Regions from separate parts of the uncultured Maricaulis sp. genome, predicted to be linked through region 1. Evidence: predicted binding sites of a transcription regulator. Region 1 holds the regulator's gene; each other region holds the start of a gene.

Region 1 (3,273 bases):
GTCCTGACCGGCCTGGTGGCCGGACGGCGGGCTTTGTCGCTGCACACTTTGGCGTTGGCGATGATTTTCGTGCTCGCGCTGCAGCCTGAGGCAATCCGCGCGGCGGGCTTTCAAATGTCGTTCGCAGCTGTGGCGGCCCTGATCGCCAGTGCCGATCTGTGGCGTCAGAGGCGGCGGCCAGCGGCGCCGATGGATTCCGGACGCAGCGGCGCATTGGCGGCTCTGGGCGGGCTCAGCCTGACCAGCCTGATCGCGGGGCTGGCGACTGCGGGCTTTGCGGCCTTTCATTTCCATCGCATCGCCGGCTTTGGCCTGTTCGGCAATTGGCTCGCCATGCCGGTTTTCACTTTCATCGTCATGCCGGCCGGCGTGGTGGCGCTGTGTCTGATGCCGTTCGGGCTCGACCAGCCAGCGCTGTGGGCGATGAGCTGGGGCCTCGATGTGATGTTTGCGGTCGCCGACCGCGTTGCTGCTGCGCCGGGCGCTCTGCAGCCCGTCATCGCCGCGCCCGGCTGGATCTTGCCGCTCTATGCCTGCGGCTTCGTGACACTGCTGCTCGGCCGCGGTCTGGTGCGCGGTGGTGGCGCCGCGCTGGCGCTTGTGGCGCTGACCCTGTGGAGCCTGACACCGGCGCCTGACTTGTTCATCTCCGAAGACGGCATCGTCGTGGCACAGGCCCCTGATGACCCTAGTCACTGGACTGCCAGCTCAATCCGGCGCGGCCGCTTTGCCGTCACGGTCTTTCTCGAACAGCGCGCCGCCCGGAGCGCTGTGAGCACCACCACCACTCTGCACTGCGATGATCTCGGCTGCAGCGGTCAGGCACCGGGCTTGAATTATGCCGTGCTTAGCTCGGCCGAAGACTGGGCGGTGGATTGTGAGCGCGCGGCGCTGGTTGTGCTGACGGTGGAAATGCCATCCTGGCTCAAACCGCACTGCCACGCCCTGGTGATCGATCGCGAATTCCTGCGGCAACGCGGCGGAACGCTGATCTGGACCCGTGACGGCGCGATTGTGCGGACGCAGAGCGTTTCGGCGCCAAATGGTGACCGTCCTTGGGAGCTCAATGCGCGTTGAGCGCGGGCGTCCGCCGCCCCCATCGAGCCTGCTGCGCCTTCGGCTGTGCAGGCCCACTTCCCCCGCGCTGCGGGGGAAGAAAGCTTGGCGGTGAATGGGAAGGCCTACGGCCTGCATGCCCGCTTTCCTCCTCGGTTTACCGGGGAGGGGGACCGTCCGTTGCCGAAGGCAAAGGATGGTGGAGGTGCCGCGCGGCAGCGCGGGGATTACACCCATCGCAGCAGCAGGATTCGTGGCCTCCATCTACCCTACACCGCCTTTGGCGCCGCACGCCCACACCACTGTCGCTTCGCCATGGGTTGCGCAAGACCGCGTCCCCCCACTCTGCAGGAGAAGAAGGCGCGAAACTTCAGCCCGGCATATTCCGCCCTAGTGGTAGCGGCGGATCAGGCCGACCAGCCGGCCTTGGACCTTGACCCGATCGGGGCCGAAGATCCGTGTCTCATAGGCGGGATTGGCGGCTTCCAGGGCGATGGAGCCGCCCTTTTTGCGCAGGCGTTTCAAAGTGGCTTCTTCGTCATCGACCAGGGCGACGACAATCTCGCCGCTCTCCGCCGACTGGCCGCGCCGGATCAGCACGATATCGCCATCGAGAATGCCCGCTTCGATCATCGAATCGCCATTGACCTCGAGGGCGAAATGCTCGCCGCCGCGCACCATGTCGGCGGGGAAGGCGAGGCGGTCGGTCTCGTGCTGGATGGCGGCGATGGGCACACCGGCGGCAATGCGGCCGAGCAGCGGGATCTCGACCGAGGCTTCCGGCGAATTCTCGTCGCTGGAACGCTTGAAATTGGCCCGCACGACATTGGCGCCCAGATCGGCATCGCTATCGAGCGCTTCATCGACTGTGGCTGCTGCGGATTCCGGCAGTTTGAGCACTTCGAGCGCCCGGGCGCGGTGGGCGAGGCGGCGAATGAAGCCGCGCTCCTCCAGCGCCGTGATCAGGCGGTGAACACCCGACTTCGAAGCCAATTGCAGCTCCGTCTTCATTTCGTCGAAGGAGGGCGAGACGCCGGTATCCTTGATCCGGTTATGGATCAGAAGCAGTAGCTCGTGCTGTTTACGGGTGAGCAAGTCAGCCCCCTTTGATGAATACGGCGCGAAGGCCGTAAGGAACAAATCAGGAATATGCCTGTTTGTTCTACAAAGGTTCCCGATTCAGGTCAAGCGCGCTCTTGCCAGGCCATCAGGGCGCGCGTAGCAGCAGCGACATCGTCCTGCCGCATCAGGCTTTCCCCGACCAGTAGGGCGCGGGCACCGGCGGCGTGGAGGCGTGCGGCATCGCTCGCCGTGAAAACGCCGCTCTCGCCGACCAGCAGCGCATCTCCCTCCACCATCGGCGCCAGTGATTCGAAGGTCGCCAGCGAGGTCTCGAAGGTGCGCAGATTGCGGTTGTTGATGCCGATCATCGGCGCTTTCAGGGCGAGGGCGCGCTCCATCTCGGCGGCGTCATGCACTTCGACCAACACATCGAGCGACCAGCGTGCCGCCTCCTCGATCAGGGCCCGGGCGGTGGCATTATCGACGGCGGCGAGGATAACCAGGACCGCGTCCGCCCCCAGCGCACGCGCCTCGGCGACCTGATAGGCGTCATACATGAAGTCCTTGCGCAGGACCGGCAGGTTGCAGGCGTCGCGCGCGGCGACGAGAAAACTGTCGGCGCCCTGAAAGCTCGGCCCGTCGGTCAGCACGGAGAGGCAGATCGCGCCGCCGGCCTGATAGGCGCGCGACAATGCCGGTGGGTCGAAGTCGGCCCGGATCAGACCTTTCGACGGGCTGGCCTTCTTGATCTCCGCGATCAGGCCGAGCCCATCGCTGGCCGCGGCGCCTTTGAGTGCCGCGAGAAACCCACGCACCGGCGAGGCGTCAGACGCCTGCGCCGCGACCTCGGCATAGGAGCGCTTGGCCTTGCAGGCCGCGATATGCTCGAGCTTGTAAGCGCCAATCCGCGCCAGAGTGTCTGGGACGATGCTTGTATGGGCGCTCATCTCAAGCCTCGCCGCGCGAGATCGCGGCCATGCGCGCCAGCGCCGTGCGGGCGCGTCCGTCATCGATCGCGGCGGCTGCCAGTTGAGCGCCTTCGGCCAGCGTTTTTACCTGACCCGACAGGATCAGGGCGGCGCCGGCATTGAGCAGAACGATATCGCGAAAAGCCCCGGCCTCGCCGTCGAGCAGGCGAATTATGGCGGCGGCATT
Region 2 (3,273 bases), on a different contig from region 1:
ATTATCGGTCACGCCGCCGCCCCGGCCGCGCCCAGCTGGATCGGAATAGGCGCCGGTGTCGCTGTCGGTGGCGCCTGAATTACCACCGCGGCCACGGCCCGGCGGATCAGCGTATCGGCCGGAGTCGCTATCGGTAACGCGATTTCCGCCGCCACCACCGCGACCACGGCCGACGGGGTCAGAATAACTGCCCGTATCGCTGTCGGTAATGCCGCTGCTGCCGCGTCCGCGGCCAACAGGGTCTGCGTAATTGCCGGTATCGCTATCGGTCACGCCGCCGCCGCGTCCTCGGCCGACAGGGTCAGCATAACTGCCCGTATCGGCATCGGTGGTGCCGCCGCCCCGGCCGTATCCAGCCTGGTCGGCATAGCGGCCGGTATCGGCATCGGTTGCGCCGTTCCCGTTCCCGTAACCGCCACCGCCGGCCGGATCATAGGGGTCAGAGTCGGAATATCCCGTTGTCGCGCAACCCGAGACAATCCCGGTCGCACCGACGGCGAGCGACGCGCCTGCCACGCGGGTCAGAAAGGACCGGCGGCTCAGTTTTCCACGTTTGGCCATTGCTTGTATCTCCCTCTTGAGAAGGTTGGGCGTCAAGAAATTTGGGCGAGCCAGCTAGTTTGGCTCGCCCGCAAATTCAGTCGCGAGCAATGGCGCTAATAGCCGGGACGGCCGCGCCCGCCGGGATCAGAACACCCGCCGGAATCGCTGTCGGACGCACCTTGGCGTACCGGCCCACGACCGCGTCCACCTGGATCGGAACAACTACCGGAATCGCTATCCGTGAAGTTCTGTGAGCCACGTCCATTCCCGACCGAGTCATTCGGGTCGGAATCTGTTAGCCCCGTTGTGCCGCGCCGTGAGCCACGTCCGTTGCCAACCGAGTCATTTGGATCTGAATCGGTCAGGCCCGATGAGCCGCGGCGCGTCCCACGACCTCGGCCAACTGGATCCGAGTAATTGCCGCTATCGCCGTCGGTCACGCCGGTCCGACCGCCGCGTCCGCGATTGGCAGGGTCAGCATAGCTGCCCGAATCGCTGTCGGTGACGCCGGTATTGCCCCGACCGCGGCCCGCTGGGTCACGCCAGGTACCCGTATCGTTGTCGGTATAGCCCGTGCTGCCACGGCCATGGCCGACACCGTCGGCGTTTGACCCGCTATCGCTGTCGGTCAAACCAGTATGGCCATAACCGGCGCGGTCGGCATGATTGCCGGTATCGCTGTCGGTGCGGCCGGTATAGCGCTGAGCTTCAGAGCCGCCCGTGATGACGGCGGCGGCGCCAGTGGCCACTGCTGCGCCCGCCACGCTCGTCAGAAACGAACGGCGGCTGAGCTTTCCCTTTTTTGCCATGCCAAATTCCTTTGAGATCAGTTCCGGCGCCTCCCCAGGGGCCGGCATGCCATCCCTCGCAAGATGGGCGGGCCCGTACGGTTAAACTGTACGGGCCCGAAATTCGTTTGCCTTAACGGCTTGGCCCGCGACCGCGGCCACCTGGGTCGGAGCAGTTTCCGCTGTCACTGTCAGTGTAGCCGGTATTGCCGCGACCGTGACCGCCGGTGTCGGCGCAAGAGCCGCTATCGCTATCGGTCAGGCCGGTATAGCCGGTGCCGTGGCGCGCTTGATCATTTGGATCGCTATCGGTGATGCCAGTTCGGCCATTGCCACCGGAATCGGATGGGTCGGCATCGGTACTGCGCTGCAGCATCGTCGCGCCCGCGACCGCGCCGACTGCGCCGACTGCAACCGTGCCGCCTGCAACCCGCATCAAAAAGGAGCGCCTGCTCAATTTACCCTTTTTCGCCATGAAATCTTCCCCTTGAAACTCACCGTGAACCCAACGTTCGCCGGCGTTAAATATGTTTCTTATCCTAGCGGGGGCGTGGGAAGGTCGTCAAACGAAACAACTAAATAAAAAAACGAGTAATTCCAATGAGATAAACATGAATAGTGCGAGTTATTCGCAGCATTTCTGAGACTGCGAAGCGCTCTCATAAGGGTGCGGTTCGAAAACACCCGTATTGCGAGCATGACTTCGGTGATATTTTCTGTTCCCCTCTTGTTCTTTTTCATCGTTCAATGCTAAGTCATTGATCAAAGGTGGGCGTTATTGTGGCTTCGATCAGAATTCTGGGAATTGACCCTGGCCTTCGGCGGATGGGATGGGGCGTTATTACCGTCGATGGGAGCCGTTTGGCAGCCGTCGCGCACGGCGTGGTTACCCCACCGACTGACGCGCCCCTAGCCATGCGTCTCAACCACATTTTTGATGCCGTCAGCGAGCTGGTTCGCATCCATCAGCCGGATGAATCCGCGATTGAGGAAGCCTTTATGGCCAAGAATGCGGCTTCGGCACTCAAGCTTGGCCATGCGCGTGCAGCGGCTCTGCTCGCCCCGGCCCAGGCAGGATTGCCTGTTGCCGAATACGCGGCCCGGCTGGTCAAGAAATCGGTCGTCGGCACCGGCGCCGCCGACAAGGCGCAGATCGCAGCCATGGTCTCAATCCTGCTGCCCGGCACCAAAGCAACCGCTGACGCAGCCGATGCGCTGGCCATTGCGATCTGTCACGCCCATCATCGCCGGGCGCGCAGCATTGGGAGCTTGGCATGATCGGCATGTTGAAAGGGATCGTTGAAGCGATCGGGGCCGAGGAGGCCGTGATCGACGTCAATGGCGTCGGCTATCTGGTCGGGTCGGGTACCCGGACCCTGTCGCGGCTGGAACCGGGACAGGCGGTGGTTTTGCACATTGAAACCCATGTCCGCGAAGACGCCTTCAAGCTCTATGCCTTTACCGATGATCTGGACCGGGCCTGGTTTGTCAGGCTGCAGGAAATCCAGGGGGTCGGCGCCAAGGCTGCGCTTTCCATTCTCGATGTTCTGCCGCCGCATGAGCTCGCCAATGCCACAGCGCTGGGCGACAAGGCGGCCTTCAGCCGCGCCAAGGGCGTCGGTCCCAAGCTGGCGACCCGGATTGCCACGGAGTTGAAAGACAAGGCGCCGCCGTTGGGCCGCAGCTTTTCGATCGGTCTGCCGGTTCATGGCGAAGCCAAGACCGGCGCCGATACCGCCTCCTCGCCACCACTGCCACCCTCGGCCGGTGCGGCGCGCGATGATGCAGTCTCGGCCCTGCTCAATCTGGGTTATCCCGAAAGCATTGCCCGTCAAGCCGTCGCGACCGTGATGCGCGATGCCGGCGGCGATGCGCCGCTCTCCGATCTGATCCGGCTCTCCTTGCGCGTGCTGGCACCATGAGCCCGGCGCAGCCGGTCATT
Region 3 (3,273 bases), on a different contig from region 1:
AGCGGCAGACATTGCCCAGCGACACGATATGGCAGCCATGATTGCTCATCAGCGGCGGGAAAAAGAAGGTCGGCAGGCTGATCGAACCGTGATGACCCAAGATCTCGAAGATGTCGGTCTTCACGGCATCATTGATTGGCGCGCCCATATTCTTCCAGTCGGGCAAAAGCTCGTTGAGTGCCTTGGGGTCGACCACGGCGCCGGACAGAATGTGAGCCCCGATTTCGGCGCCTTTTTCCAGCACCGCGATCGAGACCTCGGCCCCGGCCTCGGCGGCGAGCTGCTTGAGACGGATCGCAGCGGACAGGCCAGCGGGCCCGCCTCCAACGATGACAACGTCATAATCCATGGATTCGCGTTCGATGGCGGCGTCAGTCATGGGGAAGCGACCTCTTGTCTATACGGAATCAGCACATATCCGGCTTGCGGCTATCCGGTCATAGCTTAGGATCGCCCCGGCATCCAGCGCTTGCGGCGCAGGGAAGCCAAATTTGTGACGTTGACGTTCACGTAAGGACTGACCATTCAAACCTCCCCCCTCACCTTGGCCGACGAAAAAGCCCTCAAGGCGCTGATCGCTTGGTGGGAGGAGGCTGGAATCCCGCTCGACGAACCGATTGTACGTCCGCGCGCGGCGGCAGCACCGGCGGCGAGCCGATCTACAGCATCCGCTCCAGCGAGCCAGCCCCGTTCAACCGAACCCCGCCCGGCGACAGCGGCCTCGGCCAAGGCCGCCGGCTTTGGCGATGGAGTCAGTGACGGACCGGGGGCGCGCGAACTGGCGGCCAAGGCCGACACGCTGGACGCGCTGCGCACGGCGATTGAAGGCTTTCACGGCTGCCCGCTACGCAATACAGCGCGCAATACCGTGTTCGCCCGCGGCAATCCGGCGGCGAAAATCATGATTATCGGCGAGGCGCCCGGCCGCGATGAGGATATGGAGGGCCAACCCTTTGTCGGCCCCGCCGGGCTTTTGCTCGACCGGATCTTCGCCTCGATCGGGCTCACGCCGGACCAGCTCTACATCACCAATGTCATCAATTGGCGTCCGCCGGGCAATCGCAGCCCGACCCAAGACGAAATCGCCTCCTGCCTGCCCTTCATCGAGCGCCATATCGCGCTGATCAAGCCGGACCTTCTCATCCTGGCTGGCGATATCGCTGCGCGGACCCTGCTCGCCAGCAGCGAGAACATCACCAAGCTGCGCGGCCAATGGGTCGACTACCCGCTGCGCGACGCGGCGGGCGAGCCAACGGGCAACACCATCCCCGCCTTGCCGACCTTCCACCCCGCCTATCTCCTCAAGCGCCCAACGGAGAAGCGTTTCGTCTGGCCGGACATGCTGGCGCTGGCGAAACGGCTGGAGGGCTGACCACACCCGATTGCGAATGACGCCGCGATCCCGCTCGTGGAAAATTCATGGCCTTTATAATTTTTGTTCTTGATTTGTTCTAAATCTGAGTCATAGTCCAGCTCATGACCGAGCGCCCTGGAGGCTACGCCCAAAATGCCCCAATCCAGACCCCGCCGCCCCGGGGTCGAGGTGCTCGGTCAAACCTTTCCGGGCGGTTTGAAGCGACGAGCCGCGAAGCGTTTGATGATGGCTGGACCGATGGCTGGACTGAGGGCGATGCGACGCCGCCGCAACTGGCGACCATCGTTCTGAAGGACACATCGCGCTCAATCATCGCGACCAATAATTCGCCTGATATTTCCTTCGACCAGTCGATCAATCCCTATCGGGGTTGCGAGCATGGCTGCGTCTATTGTTACGCCCGGCCCAGCCACGCCTTTCTCGGCTATTCGCCAGGGCTCGATTTCGAGAGCGTGATCTTTTCCAAGCCCGATGCTGCCGCCTTGCTCGAGGCGGCCTTCAACAAGCCGGGCTATCGGCCGCGCCAGATCATGCTCGGCGCCAATACCGATGCCTGGCAGCCGCTCGAGCGCAGACTGGAAACGACGCGCGATATCCTCAAAGTCTTCGCCCGCTACAAACACCCGGTCAGCTTCATCACCAAATCGGCGCTGGTGCTACGTGATCTCGACATTCTCGCCCCGATGGCGCGCGCCGGCCTTGCCTCGGGTGCGATCTCGCTGACCACGCTCGACCGAAAGCTGGCGCGAGATCTGGAGCCACGCGCCGCCGCACCGCACCGACGGTTGGAAACGATCAAAGGGCTGAGCGAGGCCGGCATCCCAACAACGGTGATGATGGCGCCGGTGATACCGGGGCTGAATGATCACGAGATCGAAGCGCTATTGGCCGAAGCGGCGACCGCCGGTGCCAGCCGGGCCGGCTATGTGCTGCTGCGACTGCCCTTGGAGATCAAGGATCTGTTCCGCGACTGGCTCGCCGATAAACGCCCCGACAGCGCAGCCCGCGTTCTGTCGCTGTTGCGCCAGATGCGCGGCGGCAAGGATTATGACGCCAGCTGGGGCACACGCGGTCGCGGCACCGGCCCCTATGCCGAGCTGATCGCAGCGCGCTTTCGCGCGGCGGTAAAACGCAGCGGTCTGGATGGCGCGCGGCCCGTGCCCGATTTCGCCGCTTTCGAGCGCCCGCTCGGCTCGGCGACACAGCCCAGCCTGTTCTGAGCGCCCGAGGGTAGTTATTCGATTGCAGCCCTGCCGCGCATTGATTACAGATTGTGCTGGGGGAAACATCATCATGAAACTTGCCCGAAACCTGTGTCTGGGGCTTTGCGCCCTTGTTCTCAGCGGCTGCAATTTCAACGAAATGGTGGCCGGTATCGTGCCGGACGACGCAAAACCCATGCTGGCCGAATTGATCGCAGCGGTCTCGGATCACGATTTGGAGGCATTCCGCCCCTACCTCAACCCGGAAATCGATCAGGCGGCCATCGAGGCCGCCCTGCCGCAAATTCTCGAACTGCTGCCCGAAGGCCCGCCGCAGGAGGTCAAATTGACCTACGCCTATCTTGGCGCAAGCGCGACCCTCAACGCCGGGACGCAGCGGACGCTCGCAACGGTCCACACGCTGACCTGGGACGAGCAGGTTCTGATGTTGCGCCTGGAGATGACCTCCGATGAAACCGGAGTATGGGTGATCAACAGATTCAGGTTCACCACCCCCACGCCTGAGCAAGTGGCCACACCGCCCGCCTTCAGCGAGCTGACCCTGAGCCACAAGATTTTCGGTGTCGCAGCGATCTTGGTGCCCCTATTTGTGTTGTTCACCCTGATCGCCATGTTCCGCACGCCGCAGATCAAGCGCCGCATCCTCTGGACCCTCTTCATCCTGATCGGCTGCTA

Evidence for each region. The regulator LexA, encoded in region 1, represses DNA repair genes until DNA is damaged. The targets are predictions, from matches to a motif close to ATGTTCCNCTTGTGTTCC.
Region 2: ruvC (crossover junction endodeoxyribonuclease RuvC) is a predicted target of LexA. The motif match lies at 2,048-2,065, and genes of this name have one in related genera.
Region 3: AAC029_RS01410 (PA0069 family radical SAM protein) is a predicted target of LexA. The motif match lies at 1,436-1,453, and genes of this name have one in related genera.

What each region holds. Positions count from the first base shown of each region.
Region 1 is NZ_CAXBGE010000008.1:21,561-24,833, reverse strand. Features, by position in the region: gene AAC029_RS09885 (ComEC/Rec2 family competence protein) at 1-1,077, shown strand, start outside; gene lexA (transcriptional repressor LexA) at 1,447-2,151, opposite strand; gene trpC (indole-3-glycerol phosphate synthase TrpC) at 2,241-3,065, opposite strand; gene trpD (anthranilate phosphoribosyltransferase) at 3,067-3,273, opposite strand, start outside.
Region 2 is NZ_CAXBGE010000002.1:141,880-145,152, reverse strand. Features, by position in the region: gene AAC029_RS02420 (hypothetical protein) at 1-561, opposite strand, end outside; gene AAC029_RS02415 (hypothetical protein) at 657-1,352, opposite strand; gene AAC029_RS02410 (hypothetical protein) at 1,465-1,806, opposite strand; gene ruvC (crossover junction endodeoxyribonuclease RuvC) at 2,100-2,609, shown strand; gene ruvA (Holliday junction branch migration protein RuvA) at 2,606-3,253, shown strand.
Region 3 is NZ_CAXBGE010000001.1:307,095-310,367, reverse strand. Features, by position in the region: gene AAC029_RS01420 (electron transfer flavoprotein-ubiquinone oxidoreductase) at 1-379, opposite strand, end outside; gene AAC029_RS01415 (uracil-DNA glycosylase) at 545-1,372, shown strand; gene AAC029_RS01410 (PA0069 family radical SAM protein) at 1,477-2,595, shown strand; gene AAC029_RS01405 (hypothetical protein) at 2,669-3,273, shown strand, end outside.